Regions from separate parts of the Stenotrophomonas sp. SMYL41 genome, predicted to be linked through region 2. Evidence: riboswitches for the same ligand, from Rfam matches in the RefSeq annotation. Region 2 holds a riboswitch; the other holds the start of a gene.

Region 1 (11,062 bases), on a different contig from region 2:
CCGTATGCGCCCACCTTCGTCACCACCGATGCGGTGGTGGTGCATTCGGGCCACGTGCTGCTGGTGCGGCGCCGCTCGGAACCCGGCAAGGGGCTGTGGGCGCTGCCCGGCGGCTTCGTCGGCCAGGAGCAGAGCCTGCTCGACAGCTGCCTGCGCGAACTGCGCGAGGAAACCCGGCTGAAGATTCCGCTGCCGGTGTTGAAGGGTTCGCTGAAGGGCCAGCAGGTGTTCGACCACCCCGACCGCAGCCAGCGCGGCCGCACCATTACCCACGGTTTCCACTTCGAATTCCCGGCCGGCGAACTGCCGCCGGTTCGCGGCGGCGACGACGCCGACAAGGCGCGCTGGATACCGGTGAGTGAAGCGTTGGACATGGGCCCGCAGCTGTTCGAAGACCACCTGCACATCCTGGAGTATTTCCTCGGCCGCGGCTGACCTGCCCGGCCTCCCCACTGGCGGATAGACCGCCGGTGCCATTCGACGCGAAGGAGCTTCCGTCATGCACTACCTCGATAATCTTCTCCTCAACACCGACAGCTACAAGGCCAGCCATTGGCTGCAGTACCCGCCGGGTACCGATGCCACGTTCTTCTACGTGGAATCACGTGGCGGCCTGCACGATCGCACGGTGTTCTTCGGCCTGCAGGCGATCCTCAAGGACGCCCTGGCGCGGCCGGTCACCCACGCCGACATCGACGACGCCGCTGCGGTATTCGCCGCCCATGGCGAACCGTTCAACGAGGCCGGCTGGCGCGACATCGTCGACCGCCTGGGCGGCCACCTGCCGGTGCGCATCCGCGCCGTGCCCGAGGGCAGCGTGGTGCCCACGCACCAAGCGCTGATGACCATCGAGTCGACCGATCCGGCCGCGTTCTGGGTGCCCTCGTACCTGGAAACCCTGCTGCTGCGCGTGTGGTACCCGGTCACCGTGGCCACCATCAGCTGGCATGCGCGACAGACCATCGCCGGCTTCCTGCAGCAGACCAGCGACGACCCGCAGGGGCAGCTGCCGTTCAAGCTGCACGACTTCGGCGCCCGCGGTGTATCGAGCCTGGAATCGGCGGCGCTGGGCGGTGCCGCACATCTGGTCAACTTCCTCGGCACCGATACCGTATCGGCCCTGTGCCTGGCGCGCGCGCACTATCACGCGCCAATGGCCGGTTATTCGATCCCCGCCGCCGAGCACAGCACCATCACCAGCTGGGGCCGCGAGCGCGAGGTGGACGCCTACCGCAACATGCTGCGCCAGTTCGGCAAGCCCGGTGCGATCGTGGCGGTGGTGTCGGACAGCTATGACATCTACCGCGCGATCAGCGAGCACTGGGGCACGACGCTGCGTGATGAGGTGGTGGCCTCGGGCGCCACCCTGGTCATCCGCCCCGACTCGGGCGACCCGGTGGAGGTGGTGGCCGAAAGCCTGCGCCGGCTGGATGAAGCCTTCGGCCACAGCCTCAACGGCAAGGGCTATCGCGTGCTCAACCACGTGCGGGTGATCCAGGGCGATGGCATCAATCCGGACACCATCCGGGCGATCCTGCAGCGCATCACCGACAACAGCTACGCCGCCGACAACGTGGCCTTCGGCATGGGCGGTGCGCTGCTGCAGCGGCTGGACCGCGATACCCAGAAGTTCGCGCTGAAGTGTTCGGCCGCACGGGTGGACGGCGAGTGGATCGATGTCTACAAGGACCCGATCACCGACGCCGGCAAGACCAGCAAGCGCGGCCGCATGCGCCTGCTGCGGCGCCTGGATGACGGCAGCCTGCACACGGTGGCATTGCCCCCCAGCGGTGACGAAACGCTGCCGACCGGCTTCGAGGACGCGATGGTGACCGTGTGGGAGAACGGCCACCTGCTGCACGACCAGCGGATGGACGACATCCGCGCCCGGGCGGCGGCGGCGCGTTGAAGGTGCATCCCGACCGGGGTCAGAGCCCGCTGCGTGGCAGCGGGATCCGACCCCGGTGCCCCTTGACCCGCGCGGCCAACAGGTCCACTTTGCACACGCCGAAGGTATCCCTCCCATCGCTCCGGCGCGGGGAAGGATTTAAACGGGAATCTGGTGAAGGCGCCTGGCGCGCCCATTCCGGAGCTGCCCCGCAGCGGTGAATGGAAACGAATCCTGCCAACAGCACTGGGCGCATGCCTGGGAAGCGGCGGGTAGTAGGTGGGCTGCGGCCCGTGTCCATCAGCCCGAATACCGGCCCCGGCCGGGGGACACGACCGTCCCCTGACTCGACCTGGAATCTCCGCGGGGAGGTTGCCGGGGCCGTCGTCGTCCTGCGCGTGCAGGCGGTGTGGCCGCGCGCGTCCTGTTCACGGTATCCGGCCAGACCCGTTCACCCATGCACTGATGCGTGGGCCACCGCCGTTGCCGGCGGCCCATGCGGTACCTGACGATGACCCAGCCCCAACGCCCCACCCTGACCCTGCCCGCCGACGGCAAGCGCCTGCTGCTGCATTCGTGCTGCGCGCCCTGTTCCGGCGAAGTGATGGAGGCGATCACCGCTTCCGGGATCGACTACGCGATCTTCTTCTACAACCCCAACATCCACCCGGTGAAGGAGTACGAGCTGCGCAAGCAGGAGAACATCCGCTTCGCCGAGCAGCACGGCATCCCGTTCATCGACTGCGACTACGACACCGACAACTGGTTCAGCCGCGCGCGCGGCATGGAGAACGAGCCCGAGCGCGGCATCCGCTGCACGATGTGCTTCGACATGCGCTTCGAGCGCACCGCGCTGTACGCGCATGAGCATGGCTACGACACCATCAGCTCGTCACTGGGCATCTCGCGCTGGAAGAACATGGCGCAGATCAACGACTGCGGCATCCGCGCCGCGTCGCGCTATGAAGGCCTGCAGTACTGGGACTACAACTGGCGCAAGGGCGGTGGTGCCAGCCGCATGATCGAGATCAGCAAGCGCGAGCAGTTCTACCAGCAGGAGTACTGCGGCTGCGTGTACTCGCTGCGCGATGCCAACCGCCACCGCCGCGAGAACGGCCGCGAACGGATCAGGATCGGCCTGCTGTACTACGGGCAGGACGCTGAAACGCCGCAGGGCGATTGACGTCCAGGCATGGGGCGGCCACGCTGGTCGCCCCTTCTGTTGTGCCGGAACTGCCATGACCGCCCTGCCCGCCGACGTCGCCCTGCTGGTGATCGACCTGCAGCCGGACTTCATGCCCGGTGGCGCGCTGGCCTGCGACCAGGGCGATGCGCTGGTGGCACCGATTGCCGATCTGCTGGCGCAGCACCGCTACCGCACCGTGGTGGCGACCCAGGACTGGCACCCGGCCGACCATGCCTCGTTTGCCAGCCAGTACCCCGGCCGGCGCCCGTTCGAGACCATCCTGCTGCACGCGCAGCCGCAGACCCTGTGGCCCGACCACTGCGTACAGGGCAGCGCCGGTGCCGCCCTGCACCCGGGCCTGGACTGGACCGTGGCCGATCTGATCCTGCGCAAGGGCACGCGCCAACAGGTGGATTCGTACAGCGCCTTCCGCGAGAACCATGGCCCCGATGGCGAGCGCCCAGCTACCGGTCTGGCAGGCTGGCTGCACGAGCGCCGCATCCGCGAAGTGCACGTGTGCGGCCTGGCCCGCGACTACTGCGTGCTGTGGAGCGCACAGGACGCGGTGAAGTCCGGCTTCCGGGTGAAGTTCCTGTGGAAGCTGACCAGGCCGGTGACCGACGCCAACGACGCAATGGTGCGCGAGGCGCTGAGCAAGGCGGGGATCGCGATCATCTGAGCCACCACCGCCGCTCAGTGGACGCTACGTCGCCGGGTGCGGGATACCAATGCTGAGAATGTCGCCTCTGCCGCTTGCCGGCCGCAGCCTGCGGCAACACAATGAACTCGATCCAGCCCTCCAAGTACGCCCCCCTACAGATCGCGGGACGGCCGAACCGGGGGCTTTTTACTGGGTGGAATCGGAAGGGCAAAGGCATGCCAACAGCGATCCTGATCGATGGCGGTTACTTCGTTAAGCGGTTCCGCCGGATTGAACCTCACAACGCCAGCAACGCTGAGCGTGCCGCAGAAGTGGCGCATCGGTGGGCGCTCGCCCACCTGGCCTCGTCAGGTTGCGAGCGGCGGGATCTCTACCGGATGTTCTTCTACGACTGCCCACCGCTGCGAAAGCGGATGCACAACCCGATCTCGGGCGCCTGCATCGACTATGCACGCTCACCGGAGGCATGCTTCAGGGTCAGCCTGCACGAGGCCCTGAAGCAGAAGCGAAAAGTGGCACTGCGCCTTGGTCATCTCGCGGATTCCAGTTCGTGGACAACCGATTCCCGAACGCTCGATGCACTTCTGAAAGGCAAGCGCGCATTCTCCACGCTCCTGCCCGAGGATCTGCACCCCGAGGTCAGACAGAAGGGCGTCGATATGCGTATCGGCCTGGATATCTCCTCACTTTCCCTCAAACGACAAGTCCGTCAGATTGTTCTGGTAGCCGGTGATGCCGATTTCATTCCCGCTGCCAAACTCGCACGACGCGAAGGCGTGGACTTCGTCCTGGACCCGATGTGGTCGCCGGTCCCCCAGGGCCTTCTGGAGCACATCGACGGTGTTCGCTCCACCTGCCCTAGGCCTGCAAGCAGGAAGGAAGGGAAGGCCGTGATCGAGCACGCGACGGTAGATGCAACCCGACCCTAACGGAACACGACTGTGCGGTGCCCGTTGAGCAGGATGCGGTGCTCCACATGGCGGCGCACCGCGCGTGCCAGCACCAGCGATTCGGTATCGCTGCCCAGCCGCACCAGCTCGCGCGGCGCCATCGCATGGTCCACCCGGGCCACGTCCTGTTCGATGATCGGGCCTTCGTCCAGATCCTCGGTGACGTAGTGCGCGGTGGCCCCGATGATCTTGACGCCGCGCGCGTGCGCCTGGTGGTACGGCTGCGCACCCTTGAAGCTGGGCAGGAAGCTGTGGTGGATGTTGATGGCACGGCCGGCCAGCGCGCGGCACAGCGTGGGTGACAGGATCTGCATGTAGCGCGCCAGCACCACCAGGTCGATGCGCTCGCGCTCGACCAGGTCGATGATCTGTTGTTCCTGCACCGCACGCGTATCGGCGGTCACCGGCAGGTGGTGGAACGGCACCTGGTAGGACGCGGCCAATGGCGCGAAGTCGGCGTGGTTGGACGCCACCGCCGCGATGTCGACCTTCAACTGCCCGCTGTGGGCACGGAACAGCAGGTCATTGAGGCAGTGCCCCTGCTTGCTGACCAGCACCAGCAGCCGCGCGCGGCGGCGGCCATCATGCAGCTGCCAGTCCATGCCGAAGCCTTCGGCCAGCATGGCCATCGCGGCATGCACGGTCTCCAGCGGCAGGCCGGCGTCACGGTCGAAATGCACGCGCAGGAAGAAGCGGCCACTCTCCTCGTCGCCGAACTGCTGGGCATCGAGGATGTTGCAGCCGTGGTCGAACAGCAGGCCGGACACGCGGTAGACGATGCCGGTGCGGTCGGGGCAGGACAGGGTAAGAATGGAATCGGGGCGCATCGCCCGAGTGTAGGGCAGCGCCCTGCCTGATGGATCGATGGTCACCGATGCAACCGACCTGCTTGGTTCAGTCCCAAGCGATACTTGGCTATACCCATGGCAAGCTGGTCGGTCATGAACCTGTTGCAATTGATCCGCAGCTTCACCCGCACCGCAGAGACCGGCAGCATTGCCGCCGCGGCCCGCATCCTTGGCATCAGCGCCACCGCCGTCGGCCAGAACATCAACCGGCTGGAGGCGCATCTGGGGGTACGGCTGCTGAACCGCAGCACGCGCCAGCTGGCGCTCAGCGAAGCCGGCGCGCTGTACCTGGCGCAGGTGCGCCATATCGAAGCCGACCTCGCACGCGCGCAGGCGTTGGTCACCTCCGGCGACATTGAACCGGCCGGGCCGCTGCGCATCGCCAGCAGCAGCGCGTTCGGCCGCCATGTGCTTGCTCCGTTGCTGCCGTCGCTGCAGCAGCGCTACCCGCAACTGCAGCTGGAGCTGCGCCTGACCGATCGCGCCGTGCAGCATGGTCCCGAGGCGGTGGATGCCAGCGTCCGCATCGGCGCGCAGCTGGAGGACGGTGTGGTCGCACGGCAGCTGGCGCGGGTGCCGTTCGTGTTCTGCGCCTCGCCGGCCTACCTGAAGGCCCATGGCACGCCGCAGGAACCCTCTGAACTGGGCAGCCATCGCGGGCTGCTGCACCGCTTCCCCACCGATGGCCGGCCGCTGCGCTGGGGCCTGCTGAAGGACGGCCAGCGCGTGGACGCTGCGCTGCCGCCGAGCATGGTCTGCGATGACATCGATGCACTGGCAACGCTGGCCGCGACCGGTGCCGGCATCACCCGGCTGGCTGCGTTCGTGGCCGAGCCCTACCTGCGCGATGGTCGCCTGCGAGCGGTGTTCGGCGCCGACACGGCATGGCGCCCGGAGCCAATGGAGGTCTATTTCTGCGTCAGCGACCGCCGCGATTTCACCGCCAAGATCCGCGCGCTGTTCGAGCACTTGCAGGCCGGCATGGCGCCGGCCTGGCGGGTGTGAAGGGAAGAGCGGAGAGCCTTCGCGGTCAGAAACTCTCCTTCAGGCTCATCAGGTGAGCACTGGCGTCTGCCCATCCCGCCAGGGTGCGCAGGAGCAGCCCATTCCTGAAAACATGGAATACCGGAGTTTCATGGACATCCAACGCTTCCCAGCCCGCGGGCCCCGCTTGGAGCAGCAGGGGATGAGAGGGATTGCTTTTGTTCCACTCACTGACACCCGGCTGCGGCCATGCAGGAGATCGACGCACGACAAAGCGCACGCTGGATCGAATCCATGTCCATTCTGGTTCGTTCATGATCACGCGCATCGCGCGTCGGGAGGGAGCGCATGCCGGACTGACATAGGCGATCACTTCCAGTCCCTCCCTGTACTCCCATCGCCGCCATTCCAGCTTCCCACTCGCAAGAGGGTGGAGGACTCCCTGCTGGTCAGGCGTGTTCCGCTCTATCTCGGGAAGCTCATCTACACTCAGTACCGCCATCTCACGCAGCTCATTGGCCTCGGCAAAATGTCGAACCTGCACGAGGACCGCGTGCATTTTCCTGTGCGTTGTCTCTGTGGCAGTACCTCTCCGCACCAGTTCTGCATGAATGCATCGGACTCTGCCAAGCCACTCCTCGTCCCCGACGTACCTTGAGACGTGGACGCTGGCCCGAAACGCAGCCTCAAGGTCCAGATCGCTCAGCGTAGTGCAGCCGTCACCTGGCGACGCCGAAGACTCCCATGAAGCGTATGCGCTCGCCAGCCTCGCGACCCGGTCCGATGCACTTGAAGCCAGCAGCGCTTGATCGAGATCCCGCAGCTGGGTGTCTATTGCAGGTGCTGCCCACGCACTCGTGGGCAGCAACAGGCACCAGAGAAGCAGCCTGCACGCCATCATCCGGTCAGCAGCTCGACATGCAGATGCTGTGCATGGACTCTGAGCAGGTCGCACGCCCCGAACAGGCGTAGCCCGGGTAATCGTCAAATACCGGGTTAGGATTGGCCGCCGGTGCAACCCAATGATCCGCTTCCGACGCCTTCCGCAACCCTGGGATGTACACAATTGCGCGCTGTGCCCCGAAGAGTGACAGGAGTCGATAGGCTTCACCTGCACTCAGTTCAGAGACGATGGGCTCGTAGCTGAAGCTGGCCAGTCCCCGGTCGCCAAACACCAGCGAATCGACAAACTGCTTGCGCGCAAGGGGTGAAAGCAACATCAGCGGGGATTCGGGAGAGAGCTCGATCAGGTGAAGATCAAGCCGCCCCCGCGAGTTCACAGGGGCGTGCATGAGCGAGACATTCTCCGCCCCGGAGACACTCGCCACATTGTCACCTGCGACGGCAGGCAATGATATGGACAGAGAGACAGCCGAGAGCAGAACCATCCGCATCATGGGTTTCATTGCACTTCTCCATTGGCTGCACACACGTGTGTGCAGCTCAACGTTGCAACGTCCGCACCCAGCGCAATGAGGTGTCATTCACATAAAGTAGTATCCGCAATCATTCCTAGTTCGTTGCGCCAGGCTATGCCTCAATTCGCCGTCGTGCAGATCACCGACGGTCTGGAGCTTGGTATTGCGCTCGCATGCTGCGTCAGCGCGCCTTGAACACCCCGCGCGCATCACGCGGTTCGCAGCGCAGGTACTGCGGCGCCGGTTGCACGCTGTCGCGCAGCGCGGCGGCGGCGTGCCACGGCCAGCGCGGGTCGTAGAGGATGCCGCGCGCCAGCGCCACGGCATCGGCGTGGCGGTGGCGCAGGATCGACTCGGCCTGCTCGGGCTCGGTGATCATGCCCACCGCGATGACCGGCATGCGCACTTTGGCCTTGATCGCTGCTGCAAACGGCACCTGGTAACCCGGGCCGACGGTGATCTTCTGGCGCTCGTCCAGGCCACCACTGGAAACGTGCAGGAAGTTGCAGCCGCGCGCGTCCATCACCTGCGCCAGCGCCTCGCTCTGCACCAGGTCCCAGCCGCCATCGACCCAGTCGCTGGCGGAGATGCGCACGCCCACGGCGACCTTGTCGGACACCGCCGCACGCACCGCATCGAACACTTCCACCAGCAGGCGCAGACGGTTCGGCAGCGAGCCACCGTAGCCATCCGTGCGGCGGTTGCTCAGCGGCGACAGGAACTGGTGCAGCAGGTAACCGTGCGCAGCATGCAGCTCGATCAGCTCGAAGCCCAGGCGCTCGGCGCGCACCGCACTGGCGGCGAAGGCGGCGATGAGCTCGGCGATGCCGGCCTCGTCCAGTTCCTGCGGTGCCGGATCGCCGGCATGGAACGGCAGCGGCGACGGCGCCACCGTGGACCAGCCACGCACATCATCGGCCGGCAGCTGACCACCACCGTCCCACGGACGCTTCACCGAGGCCTTGCGGCCGGCGTGGCCGAGCTGGATGCCCAGCGGCATCGGCGACCAGCGGCGGACGCTGGCCAGCACCTGCGCCAGCGCCGCCTCGGTGCCGTCATCCCACAGGCCCAGGTCGGCCCAGCTGATGCGGCCGCGCGGCTCGACCGCGGTGGCCTCCAGGATCAACAGGCCGGCACCGGACTGCGCCAGGTTGCCCAGGTGCATGGCGTGCCAGTCGCTGGCGCGGCCGTCTTCGGCGGAGTACTGGCACATCGGCGCGATGACGATGCGGTTGGACAGGGTCAGGGGGCCGAACGAGATCGGCGAAAACAGCTGGCTCAAGACGGTGATGAACGACGTAGGGGGTGCGTATTGCACCGCTGCGCGGCTCCCGGATCAACCGTCTGGATGGATCGCTGTTTCGCGCGGCCTGCTGCAGCCGGGCGTGGGCTCGGCTCAGGGCGAAGCCCACGTGGTCAGCGCTTCGGCGCAGTCCCGCTCGTCCTTGAACAACAGCAGGTCATCGGCACGGGTGCGGCCACGGTTCAGTGCCGCCACCGGCAACCCTGCCCTGGCCGCGGCCTGCACGAAGCGGAAGCCGGAATAGACCATCAGCGACGAGCCCACCACCAGCACGGCGTCGGCCTGCTGCAGGTGCTCGTGCACGGCGGCCACGCGCTCGCGCGGCACGTTCTCGCCGAAAAACACCACGTCCGGCTTCAACACGCCGCCGCAGTGCGGGCACTCGGGCACCACGAACGTGGAGAAACGGTCTCCAGATCGGCATCACCATCGGGCGCGATGCCTGCCTCCAGCGCGTCCCAGCCGGGGTTGGCGTCCAGCAGGCGCTGCTGGAAGTCCTCGCGGCCACTGCGGCGCTCGCAGCCCATGCAGCGCACCAGATCCAGGCGGCCATGCAGGTCGATCACGTTGTGGCTGCCGGCGCGCTGGTGCAGGCCGTCCACGTTCTGGGTCAGCAGCACCTGCAGCTTGCCGCGGCTTTCCAGCGCAGCCAGGGCCTGGTGGGTGCCGTTGGGCTGGGCCAGGCCGAAGCGCGGCCAGCCCAGCAGGCTGCGCGCCCAGTAGCGCTGGCGGGTGGCCGCCTCGCCCATGAAGGCCGGGTAGGTCACCGGCGGCGTGCGTTTCCACTGGCCGTCGGTATCCCGGTAATCGGGAATGCCCGAAGCGGTGCTGCAACCAGCGCCGGTCAGTACGAACAGGCGCTGGGCGCGGTCGATGAAGTCGGTCAGTGGCGGGGTCATGGCTGCCAGATGGGGGCGCGGCCGCGCCCCCGCAAGCGCAGGTTCAGCCGGCGGATCAGGTTGTCGGCAGCGGCGGCACCGCGATCGGGTGGCCTTCCTCGTCCAGCGCGATCATCACGAAGTGGCCGCGGGTGCACAGCTTGCGCTCGCCGCTGTGCAGGTCTTCGGCGACCAGTTCCACCTCCACCTTCATCGAGCTGCGGCCGACTTCGACGATGCGGCCGATGGTTTCCACCATCTGGCCGATGCGGATCGGCAGCTTGAAGTCGACCTGGTCGCTGCGCGCGGTCACCACGGTGCGGCGCGAGTAACGGGCGGCGGCCAGGAATGCGGCCTTGTCCATCCATGCCAGCGCCTGGCCACCGAACAGGGTACCGAGGTGGTTGGTGTGGTTGGGGAAGACGATTTCGGCCATGCGCACTTCGATGGGCGGCACGGTCTCGGGGATCGGGGTCATGGGGTGCTTCGGTGTGGGGTGCCGCGATTTTAAGCCAGGCCCCGTGCAGGCGGCGCTACACTGCGCCACGCCCATTGCCAGGACCGCCCATGCCCGCGACCTCCGACCTGCTGGCCTTTGCCCTCATCTCGCTGGGCATGGTGCTCACGCCCGGGCCGAACATGATCTACCTGGTCTCGCGCTCGATCTGCCAGGGCCGCCGTGCCGGCCTGATCTCGCTGGGCGGGGTGGCGCTGGGCTTCGTGTTCTACATGCTGTGCGCGGCACTGGGCATCACTGCCCTGCTGATGACCGTGCCGTTCGCCTACGACGCGCTGCGCATCGGCGGCGCGCTGTACCTGCTGTACCTGGCCTGGCAGGCGCTCAAGCCCGGTGGCCGCTCGCCGTTCGCGGTACGCGACCTGCCCCCGGATGGCCCACGCAAACTGTTCGCGATGGGCTTTCTGACCAACCTGCTGAACCCGAAGA
Region 2 (11,062 bases):
CTGGCCGGGGTGTCGTTGAAGCTGGTCGACAGCGCGCCCATCGCGTCGAACATCACGCTCATCGACCAGTGCAGGTCTTCGCCACCCCCGGCGAACATGATGTCCTGCGCGCCATGGCGGATCATGTCCGCGGCGGCGCCGATGCAGTGCGCCGAGGTCGCGCAGGCGGCCGACAGCGAATAGCTGACGCCCTTGATCTGGTAGGCCGTGGCCAGGCAGGCGGAGACCGTCGAGCACATCGTGCGCGGCACCATGTACGGGCCGACCTTGCGCACGCCACGTTCGCGCAGCAGGTCGACCGCGCCGATCTGCCACTCGCTGGAGCCGCCACCGGAACCGGCGATCAGGCCGGTACGCAGGTTGCTGATCTGCTCGGGGCTGAGCCCGGCATCGGCGATGGCATCGCGCATGGACAGGTAGGCGAAAGCCGCCGCATCGCTCATGAAGCGCTTCTGCTTGCGGTCGATCAGCGCCTCCAGATCGAGGTCGACGCGACCGCCGACCTGGCTGCGCAGGCCCGCTTCGGCGTGGTCGGCCAGGGCGGTGATGCCCGAGCGCCCTTCGCGCAGCGCAGCCGAAACGGTATCCAGATCATTGCCGAGGCAGGACGTGATGCCCATGCCGGTGATGACGACGCGACGCATCAGAAGCTCCCGGTTTCAGTGAACAGGCCGACGCGCAGGTCGCGCGCGCTGTAGATTTCGCGATCATCCACGTACATGCGGGCGTCCGACTGGGCCATCACCAGCTTGCGGTTGATGACCCGGCTGATGTCGATCTCGTAGCGCACCCGCTTGGCCTCCGGCAGGACCTGGCCGGTGAACTTCACCTCGCCGCAGCCCAGTGCGCGGCCCTTGCCCGGGGCGCCCAGCCAGGTCAGGAAGAAGCCGGTCAGCTGCCACATGGCATCCAGGCCCAGGCAGCCGGGCATCACCGGGTCACCGATGAAGTGGCAGCCGAAGAACCACAGGTCCGGGCGGATATCCAGCTCGGCGCGTACCATGCCCTTGCCATGCGGTCCGCCGTCCTCGCGGATGTCGGTGATGCGGTCGAACATCAGCATCGGATCGTTGGGCAAACGGCCGGCGGCGGTGCCGAACAGTTCACCGCGTGCGCTGGCCAGCAGCTGTTCGCGGTTGAACGCGTGGAGACGGGTCATGAAGCACAATCCTGGAAGCGGGGAAACGGGAAAACAAGTCCTCGAGGATGCCCGTGGAAACTGTGCCGATCAAACATTTCAACCGTACGCAACCGTAGTGTTTTCAAGGGAATACGCGCATCCTGTTGATGTGCAACGACCATACTTCGGCGTGTGGCCCGTTCGGCACGCCCCCGCCTTTTCCGCCTGACATGACCCGACTGCGCAAGATCATCCACGTTGACATGGACGCGTTCTACGCGTCGGTGGAGCAGCGCGACGATCCGTCACTGCGCGGCAAGCCGGTGGTTGTGGCATGGCGCGGCGCACGCTCGGTGGTGTGCGCGGCCTCGTACGAGGCACGCGTGTTCGGCGTGCGTTCGGCGATGCCCGCCGTGCGTGCCGAGCGCCTGTGCCCGGACGCGATCTTCGTGCCGCCGGACTTCGCACGTTACAAGGCGGTGTCACAGCAGGTACGCGGGATCTTCCTGCGCCATACCGACCTGGTCGAGCCGTTGTCGCTGGACGAGGCCTACCTGGACGTGACCGAGCCGAAGAGCGGCATCGAACTGGCCACCGACATCGCCCGCACCATCCGTGCGCAGATCCGCGAGGAGACGAACCTGACCGCTTCAGCCGGGATCGCGCCGAACAAGTTCCTGGCCAAGATCGCATCGGACTGGCGCAAGCCCGACGGCCAGTTCGTGATTCCGCCGCAGCGGGTGGACGCCTTCCTGCTGCCACTGCCGGTGAACAGGGTGCCCGGCGTCGGCAAGGTGATGGAAGGAAAACTTGCCGCACGTGGCATCGTCACCTGCGGCGATCTGCGGCAGTGGGCCTTGATCGATCTGGAAGAGGCGTTCGGCAGTTTCGGTCGCAGCCTGTACAACCGTGCGCGCGGCATCGACGAGCGGCCGGTGGAGCCGGACCAGCAGGTGCAGTCGATCTCCTCGGAGGACACCTTCGCCGAGGACCTGCCGTTGGAAGACCTCGGCGAAGCGATCGTGCAGCTGGCGGAGAAGACCTGGAATGCCACGCGCAAGACCGAGCGTGTCGGCCACACCGTGGTGCTGAAGCTGAAGACCGCGCAGTTCCGCATCCTCACCCGCAGCTTCACTCCGGAGCGCCCGCCCGAGTCGATGGAAGAACTGCGCGACATCGCCCTGGCCCTGCGTGCCCGCGTCGACCTGCCAGCGGAGACCCGCTACCGGCTGGTCGGCGTCGGACTCGGCGGCTTCCGCGAAAAGGAACCGGTGGTGCAGGGGGAATTGTTCGAGCACGACATGAACAATCCCACAGATACCTAATCATCAAACAGTGGGGTCAGAGCCCGTTGCGTAGCAACGGGATCCGACCCCGTGCCGGCCAACGGTCGGCACCCACCATCAGCAGCAGGTTCCGACAGTTAGCGGGAAACTATCGAAGGCGGGGGGGGGGGGGGGGGGGGGGGGGGGGGGGGGGGGGGGGGGGGGGGGCGGCGCCCCCCCCCCCCCCCCCCCGCCCCGCCCCCCCCCCCCCCCCCCCCCCCCCCCCCCCCCCCCCCCCCCCCCCCCGCCCACCCTCAGGAAACCAGCTTCTGCTGTTGCTTCGGCTGTTGCTGTTGCCTCTGCGGGTGCAGGGTGCAGCCCTGCAAAAGAAAACCCCCTAGCTCATGGCCACTGCATCTCGCCCTTGGCCACCTTCGCACTCAGTTCCAGCGATGCCACGCCGTCCAGCTTCGGGTAGCGCGCCTGCATTGCTTTCACCAGCGCCGCACTGTCCTTGGCCTTTGCCGTCTCGGCGTCGAACGCACGGATGTAGTCCGCGGTGAAGCGCAGCGCACTGGCATCCAGCGCCGCACCCGGCGCGTAATGCCCCGGCACCACCACCTTCGGCTTCAGTGCCTGCAGCCGCTGCAGGGTCTGCAGCCAGTCGGTGTGCGACTTCGGCGTCTGCGTGTCGGCCATCCACACGTGTTCACCGGCCACCACCGGAATGCCACCGACGATCGCGCGCAGCGACGGCACCCACAGCACCGTGCGGTCCGGGGTCGGGCCATCCAGGCCAATCAGCGGCAGGCGCTGGCCTTCCAGCTGCAGGGCATCGCCGTCCAGCACCTGCGGCACCACGATGCGCGCGGGCACGTCGGTACCCATCTTCGGCCCCCAGTAGGCCAGCTTGCCGGCCTGGGTCTGCTGGATGTGGGCGACGGTCTGCGCGGTGGCGACGATGCGTGCCTGCGGGAACGCGTCCTGCACGGTGGCCAGGCCGAAGTAGTAATCCGGATCACCGTGGCTGATGTAGATCGTGGTCAGCTGCTTGCCGCTGGCGCGGATCAGCGCGACCAGCTTGCGCGCGTCACTGGCACCAAACTGCGCATTGACCAGGATCGCGTCGTGGCGGCCTTCGATCAGCACCGAGGACACCGAGAACATCGCCTGCGGGCCGGGATGGAAGGTCTGCAGGTGCAATTGGGATTTCGTCGCCGTGGCCGGAGCGGCAGCGGCCGGCGCCGCCAGCAGCGGCGCACTGGCGAAGCCAGCGACAAGGGCGAGGGGAAGCAGCAGGGCAGCGGTACGCATCGGAATTCCTTGTGTAGCGCCGAGCCAATGCCCGGCTGCAGGTTCGCGTAGCGCCGAGCGCAGGCTCGGCACTACAAGGGACGCACGTGGATCAATACGCCGCGGTGATGATCTGCTTCGGGTACGCGTGCGCTTCCAGCTCAGCGACGAACGCGGCGCCGTAGTCGGCGTAGCTGATGCGGCTATGGCCGCTGGCATCGGCCAGGAGCGCCTTGGGCTGCACGCGGTACTGGCCACGCTCTTCACCCGGGCCGATTTCGGCGGCCGGCGAGAAGAAGGTCCAGTCCAGGTCATCCACCGCCTGCAGGCGGTTGAACGCTTCGCGGTGGGCCAGTGCGTACGGCTTGTAGGCCTCCGGGAAGGTGGGGGTATCGACCAGCTGCACGCCGGGGGCCACTTCCAGGCTGCCGGCACCACCGACCACCACCAGGCGCGGTACACCGGCCTTGCATGCGGCGGCGGCCAGTTGCGCGGCAACCTCGCCCACGCGTCCGATGTCATCGCCCGGGCGCGGGCCGTAGGCGCTGGCCAGTACGTCGTGGCCGGCGATGGCGGCGACCAGCGCGTCCAGGTCATCCAGCGAAGCGATCACCGGGTGGGCGCCGGCCAGCTCGGCCGGAAGGTCCTGTGCGCTGCGCACGATGACGGTGAGTTCGTGGCCGCGGGCCAGCGCGTGGCGGGCGATCTGGCGGCCGATGTTGCCGGTGGAACCAACGAGGGCGATCTTCATGGCAGGACTCCGTGGGGCGGTGTGGGGTGGGAATGGGGCCACTCTAGGCCGCTGCAGTCGATCGAAAAACAGCGTATAACGCGCTTGTTTGTTGCATGGATCGAGCATATGGACCGACTGACCGCCATGACCGTGTTCGTCGAAGTGGCCGAGCGCGGCAGCCTCACCGCTGCCGCCGAGGTGCTGGACATGTCGCGGGCGATGGTCAGCCGCTACCTGGCCGAGGTCGAGGGCTGGCTGGGTGCGCGCCTGCTGCACCGGACCACGCGCCGGGTCAGCCTGACCGGCCCGGGCGAGGCGGCGCTGGCGCGCTTCCGTCAGATGCTGGCGATTGGCGAAGAACTGCAGGGCGAGCTGGCCAGTGATGATCCCGAGCCGCACGGCACGCTGCGGGTGACTGCCAGCGTGTCGTTCGGGCAGAGCCACCTGGCGCGGGCGGTGGCCGGCTTTGTTGCGCGTCATCCGGCGGCACGCATCGAACTGCTGCTGGTCGACCGTACGGTGAACCTGGTGGAGGAGCGGGTAGACCTGGCGGTGCGTATCGCGCGCCAGATCGACCCCAGCCTGATCGCACGGCGGCTGGCCACCTGCCGCTCGGTACTGTGCGCGACGCCGTCCTACCTGCAGGCACGCGGCACACCGACCGCCCCCGAGCACCTGGCCGCGCACAACTGCCTGACCCATCACTACGTCGGCAGAAGCCTGTGGCAGCTGCACCGCGATGGCCGTTCGTTGTCGGTGGCGGTAGGCGGGAACATCAGTGCCAACGAGGCCTCGCTGCTGCTGGAGGCGGTGCGCGCCGGTGCCGGCATTGCCATGCTGCCGACCTACCAGGTGGCGCCGCTGCTGCGCAGTGGCGAGCTGATCGAACTGCTGCCCGGATTCAGCCTGGATGAGCTCGGCATTCATGCCGTGTACGCGTCGCGGCGCCAGCAGCCCGCTATCATGCGGCGATTCCTGGACTACCTGGCCGAGTGTTTCGCCAGCCCGGCCTTCCAGGATCTGGATTGGCGCCCACCGGGCAAGGAGAACACATGAACCATGGACAGGCCTTGATCGACCACAACCGTGCTGCCTGGGACCGCCAGGCCAGCGAAGTGCGCGAATGGTCGCGCCCGGTGGAGAGTTCAACCATTGCCGCCGCGCGCGAAGGCCGCTGGCAGGTGCACCTCACGCCCCGCGCGTTGCCACTGGACTGGCTGGGCGACGTGCGCGGCCGTCGCATCCTGTGCCTGGCCTCGGGCGGGGGCCAGCAGGCGCCGGTGCTGGCGGCGGCCGGCGCCGACGTCACCGTGTTCGACCTGTCCGACGGGCAGCTGGAACAGGACCGCCGGGTCGCTGCGCGCGACGGCCTGCAGCTGCGCACGGTGCAGGGCGACATGCGCGACCTGCACGTGTTCGCCAACGACAGCTTCGACGTGGTGTTCCACCCGATCTCCAACCTGTACGTGCCCGACGTGCGTCCGGTGTGGACCGAATGCCGCCGTGTGCTGGCGCGCGACGGGATGCTGATGGCCAGCTTCTACAACCCGGTGCTGTTCGTCGGTGCACGTGATCCGCAGCTGGATGCACAGGGCCTGATCCGGCCGCGGTACGCCATTCCCTATTCGGACCTGGAAGACCTGGCGCCGGCCGAGCGCGAGGCAAAGCTGGCCCGTGGCGATGCGCTGACCTTCGGCCACAGCCTGACCGAACTGATCGGTGGGCAGCTGGATGCCGGCTTCGTCATCGACCGCTTCATGGAAGACTGGCAGCCGCAGCCGCGCTTCCTGATCGACCGCTATCTGCCCACCTTCCTCGCCACCCGCGCACGCAGGATCGGCTGAGGCACAGCGGCAGAAGGGTCTGCGGAAAAAGCGGCGGCGTACAATGGACGGCCCCACGTTCAACAGGTGCCGTCCCTTGTCGTATCCCTATCCGCTGGTCGTGTTCGACCTCGATGGCACGCTGGTCGACAGCGCGGCTGATATCGCTGAAGCGCTGAACCGCACGCTGGAGGCCATCGGTGTGGCACGCGTGCCGGAAACCACGGTGCTCGGCTGGATCGGCGACGGTGTGCGCCGCCTGGTCGAACAGGCCGTGCATGCGGCCGGCCGCGAGGTCGACATGGGCGAAGTGATGCCGGTGTTCATGGTGCACTACCGTGAGTGCCTGCTGCGCAGCCCGCGCCTGTTCGATGGCGTGGCCGAGGCACTGGCCCAGCTGCGTGCACGCCATGTGCCGCTGGCAATCTGCACCAACAAGCCCGAAGCGCTGGTGCCACCGCTGCTGCAGCACCTGGGCATCGGTGATGCGTTCGCGCTGATACTGGGCGGCGATTCGCTGCCGCAGCGCAAGCCCAGCGGTGAGCCACTGCGACACATCGCCGCGCACTTCGGGTTGCCGGTGGATGCCTGCCTGATGGTGGGCGATTCGCTGACCGACTACCGTGCCGCCGAAGATGCCGGCATGCCGATCGCGCTGGTGCGCTACGGCTATCCGCGCGGCCTGGACCTGGCCACCGCGCATGCGGTGGCGGTGATCGACGACCTGCGTGAGCTGCCGGGGTTGGCCACGGGCATTCCGGTATAGAGCCGAGCCCACGCTCGGCTCACAGTAGATCGACGCCATGCGTCGATGGCGTCAGGATGCGCCGGGCAATGCCCGGCGCATTTCCTTACTTCGGCTGGTAACGCACGCTCAGCTGGTACTCGCGGCCGGGCTGGTTGAACCACGCCACCGTCTCGTAGCGGCGGTCGAACACGTTGGCGGCACGCGCCAGCAGCGACCATTCCGGCGTCAGCGCGTACTCGGCGCGCAGGTCCAAGGTACCGTAGCCGCCAACCTTCACCGCGTTGGCGGCATCGTCATAACGCTTGCCCGCACCCTGCAGGGTCAGGCCGGCGCGGAAACCGCCGAAACGACGGTCGATGTCCAGGCGTGCGGTCTGCTGTGCACGGCGCGGCAGCCAGTTGTCGAACTGGGTGCTGCCGTGGGTGCGGTTGCGCGGGTCGGTGTAGCTCAGCTGCGCGTTGATGTCGAAGCCGGCCAACAGCACGCCGCCGGTCAGCTCGGCGCCACGGATGCGCGCCTTCTCCACCTGCTGCATTTTCATGGTGGACGCATCGTAGGTGATCAGGTCATCGATGCGGGTCTCGTACACGTCCAAGCCCCAATGCCAGCCCTGGCCCTGCTGTGAAACCCCCAGGTTGGCGCTCTTGGACTTCTCCGGCTTCAACGTCGGCACGCCGCTCCACGGGTCGTACAGGTCGCTGAAGGTCGGTGCCTTGAACGCGGTGCCGTAGCTGGCATTGACACGCAGGCCGTGCTCCAGCTGCATCGCCCAGCCGAGGCTGCCAGTGGCATGGTTGCCGAACTGCTGGTTGTCGTCGTTGCGCGCGCTGGCCTGCAGCTGGTGGCGGCCGAAGCGGCCCTGGTACTGCACGAACACGCCGGTGTTGCGGCGGCTGTCGACGAGATACCCGGCGCTGCTGCCATCCAGATTGTCTTCGCTCCAGTCCACGCCGGTGCTCAGCAGCTGGCCTTCGGCCAAGGTGATGTCACCCTGCAGCGAGGCGCTGTCGCGATGGGTCTGCGCGCTGCCGCGGGCACCGAAGTCGCCGAAGTTGTCCGACTCGTTGTCGCTGCGGCCGACATTGGCAGTGAAGGCCAGGCGTTCGGATGGGGTGTAGCGCACCTTGCCGGCCAGCACCTGCTGGCGGGTTTCCGAGTAGTTGTAATAGCCGTCGTAGTGGTTCTTGCCGTCGGCGCGCAGCGCGCTGCCTTCCACGTTCCACTGGTCGTTGAAGGTGTAGCCGCCACGCAGGCTCTTGGACAGGTTGCGGTAGCCATCGCGGTCGGGTTCGTCGGCGAAGCAGCCGGTGAACAGCGTCGCCGAGCCGCGACAGGCGTCGATGCCATCGGAATGCTGGTAGGCGATGTCGGCGCCGAACCAGCCGCGTTCGGTACCGCCGCCGATGCCGCCGCTGGCTTCGCGCAGGCCGTTGCTGCCGCCACCGAGCTGGAAGTGCGGAGCAAAATCGCCCTGGTTGCGGCGGGTGAAGATCTGGATCACGCCCCCGATGGCGTCGGCGCCGTACAGGCTGGACTGCGGGCCGCGCACGATTTCCACGCGCTCGATCTGCGCCAGCGGCAGGTCCTGGTACATGGCCAGGCCGAGGTCGGCGCTGTTGATGCGCACGCCGTCGACCAGCACCACGGTGTGGCCCGAGTTGGTGCCGCGCAGGAACAGCGAGCTCTGCTTGCCGAGCCCGCCGGCATTGGCCAGGTTGATGCCGGCGCGGCCACGCAGCAGCTCCTGCAGCGAGGTGGCCTGGCTGGATTCGATCTGCGCGCGATCGATCACCTGTGCCGGCGCGATGCTGTCCTGCAGGGCGATCGGGGTGCGGGTGGCGGTGACCAGGATCTGGTCGAGCGCGGTGGTGTCATCGGCGGCCTGGGCCAGCGCGGGCAGGGCGGCCAGCACGGCCAGGGACAGCATTCGGGACTGCAGCTTCATGGGGGACTCCAGGTGCCACGCACGCCCGCGTGGCGAAGGGGAGGAGCCGCGAAGGCAGGCATGCGCCGACGCCGCAGCGCAGGCTGCGGTCATCCAGCGCCATGCCCACCGCATCGCGACCTGAGGCTTCCGGGCCGGTCTCCGGGCTTGCCGCCGGGTGGCGCGAGGCCACCGTCCAGGCGCCTTCCCATGCCTGCGGCACAGTGGTGTTGTTGCCTGGAACTGACGTGCTTACCGTTGCGGGGGCAGCGCCGGCATGGCGTTGAATCACGCGTCACCGGCTTCCCGTTTCAACCTGCCGGCCGTGGCCGCAGGTCACCTGGAAGTGCGCGCAGTCTACGGCATCGAAGGCGGCCCGTAGCGTCGAGCCTGCTCGACTGCCTTTGCCGTGCCTTTAGAATGGTCCCTCGATCCCGTGGTGCCGTTGCCGATGTCCGCCTGTTTTCCGCTGTTCCCGCGTTGCCCGTACAGGACGCGTGCATGATCCTCGACCTGGTCCGCCATGCCGGCAACGGTCGCGATGAGTTCCTCGATGGCCGCAGCGATCCACCGCAGCTGGCCCGCCTGCCGCAGGAACTGGTCGACGCCTACGCTGCGCAGCCCTGGGAGCGGGTGATCAGTTCGCCGCGGCTGCGCTCGCTGCACACGGCGATGGCCCTGGCCACCCCGCGCGGGCTGGACGTGGAAGCGGACGAGGAATGGGAAGAGCTGGATTTCGGCGATTGGGACGGGCAGTCGCTGTTCGACCTGCCGGAGGACGCGCTGGCGGCCTTTCACGCCGATCCGCATGCATTCCCGCCACCGAATGGTGAAAGCTGGGGCCACTTCGAGCGGCGCATCGCGCGCGCGCTGGATCGCCTGCTTGATGTTGACGATCCGGTGCCGACGCTGGTGGTCAGCCATGGTGGTCCACTGCGCATGGTGCTGTCACAGGTCTGCGGCCTGCCGATGTCACTGTGCTGGGCACTGCGCATCGATCACGGCACCCGCCTGCGGGTGTGGGTGGAACGCGGTGAGGTCGGGCTGGTGGGCGAGCTGCTGGAACTGCAGCAGCCCTGACCCGACGGTAGTGCCGGCCGCTGGCCGGCTTCCTCAGGAACGCTGCAAAGATCGTGCAGGTGGCGGCCCGCGGCCGGCACTACCCGTCAGTCCTCGTCGGCGTGCTCGGCCACGCTGTCTTCCGCGTCATCGTCGGCGTCGAAGCGCTGCTCATGCACCGGACCCGACGCCGGGCCGGCCGCCTTCAGCGGGTGCGCGGCGATGCGCGCTTCGTAATCCTGCACCAGCGCCTCACGCTGCGGCTCGCTCAGTTCCTGCCAGTGGCAGTCCAGCAGCGCGCCTTCCAGCGAGTACAACAGGTTCAGGCTGGGCTTGAAGCCCGCGCGCTTGACCTTGACGAAGGCGCCGACCGCACCGATTGCAACCAGGTCCTCGCGGCTGCGCAGGCCGACCTGGCGCAGCCACGCCGCACTCTTCGGGCCGATGTTGCGCAGCTTCGGTGCGCTCATCCCAGCGCCTCGACGAACACGCGGGCGATGGCTTCCAGGCCGGCCTGGTCATCGGCATCGAAGCGGCCGACCTTCGGGCTGTCGATGTCGAATACGCCGATCAGTTCATCACCACGCAGCAGCGGCACCACCAGTTCCGAGCGCGAGGCCGAATCGCAGGCGATGTGGCCGGGGAAGGCATCGACGTCGTCCACGCGCTGGGTCACGCGCTGGCTGGCGGCGGCACCGCACACGCCCTTGTCCAGCGGGATGCGCACGCAGGCCGGCAGGCCCTGGAACGGGCCGACCACCAGCTCCTTGCCATCGTACAGGTAGAAGCCCACCCAGTTCAGGTCGGGCAGGGCGTGGTAGACCAGTGCGGAGAGGTTGGCCGCGTTGGCGATGCGGTCGGACTCGGCGTAGACCAGGCCACGGGCCTGTTCCAGCAGCTGGGCGTATTGTTCCGGCTTGCTGCCGGTAAGCGAGGCATTGGCGAACATGCCCGCAGTCTAGCAAGCACGCCGGGCCGGCGATAATGCACGCCCTGTCGTCCCGTTGGAGCCCATCGATGCCGCTGCCCGCCACGCTGCCGCCCGCCCTGTTCGTTACTGGCACCGATACCGAGATCGGCAAGACTGCAGCCAGCAC

Evidence for each region. A riboswitch is a leader RNA that binds a small molecule or an ion and turns the genes downstream of it on or off. The one in region 2 is predicted to bind cobalamin.
Region 1: another riboswitch for cobalamin. It lies ahead of V3B30_RS12400 (epoxyqueuosine reductase QueH); the one in region 2 lies ahead of btuB (TonB-dependent vitamin B12 receptor).

The regions. Positions count from the first base shown of each region.
Region 1 is NZ_JAWIRX010000009.1:94,353-105,414, forward strand. It holds gene V3B30_RS12390 (bifunctional nicotinamide-nucleotide adenylyltransferase/Nudix hydroxylase) at 1-435, shown strand, start outside; gene V3B30_RS12395 (nicotinate phosphoribosyltransferase) at 500-1,909, shown strand; cobalamin riboswitch at 1,995-2,224, shown strand; gene V3B30_RS12400 (epoxyqueuosine reductase QueH) at 2,400-3,071, shown strand; gene pncA (bifunctional nicotinamidase/pyrazinamidase) at 3,127-3,753, shown strand; gene V3B30_RS12410 (NYN domain-containing protein) at 3,855-4,664, shown strand; gene purU (formyltetrahydrofolate deformylase) at 4,661-5,512, opposite strand; gene V3B30_RS12420 (LysR family transcriptional regulator) at 5,627-6,538, shown strand; gene V3B30_RS12425 (hypothetical protein) at 6,564-7,076, opposite strand; gene V3B30_RS12430 (hypothetical protein) at 7,423-7,923, opposite strand; gene V3B30_RS12435 (NADH:flavin oxidoreductase/NADH oxidase) at 8,117-9,217, opposite strand; partial or broken gene V3B30_RS12440 (NAD-dependent protein deacetylase) at 9,332-10,137, opposite strand; gene V3B30_RS12445 (acyl-CoA thioesterase) at 10,193-10,594, opposite strand; gene V3B30_RS12450 (LysE family translocator) at 10,684-11,062, shown strand, end outside.
Region 2 is NZ_JAWIRX010000024.1:47,850-58,911, forward strand. It holds gene fabB (beta-ketoacyl-ACP synthase I) at 1-644, opposite strand, end outside; gene fabA (3-hydroxyacyl-[acyl-carrier-protein] dehydratase FabA) at 644-1,159, opposite strand; gene dinB (DNA polymerase IV) at 1,351-2,445, shown strand; gene V3B30_RS20730 (MBL fold metallo-hydrolase) at 2,788-3,699, opposite strand; gene V3B30_RS20735 (NAD(P)H-binding protein) at 3,791-4,429, opposite strand; gene V3B30_RS20740 (LysR family transcriptional regulator) at 4,538-5,467, shown strand; gene V3B30_RS20745 (class I SAM-dependent methyltransferase) at 5,464-6,255, shown strand; gene gph (phosphoglycolate phosphatase) at 6,332-7,000, shown strand; gene btuB (TonB-dependent vitamin B12 receptor) at 7,086-8,927, opposite strand; cobalamin riboswitch at 9,042-9,265, opposite strand; gene V3B30_RS20760 (histidine phosphatase family protein) at 9,408-9,986, shown strand; gene V3B30_RS20765 (TfoX/Sxy family protein) at 10,073-10,435, opposite strand; gene V3B30_RS20770 (GAF domain-containing protein) at 10,432-10,914, opposite strand; gene bioD (dethiobiotin synthase) at 10,983-11,062, shown strand, end outside.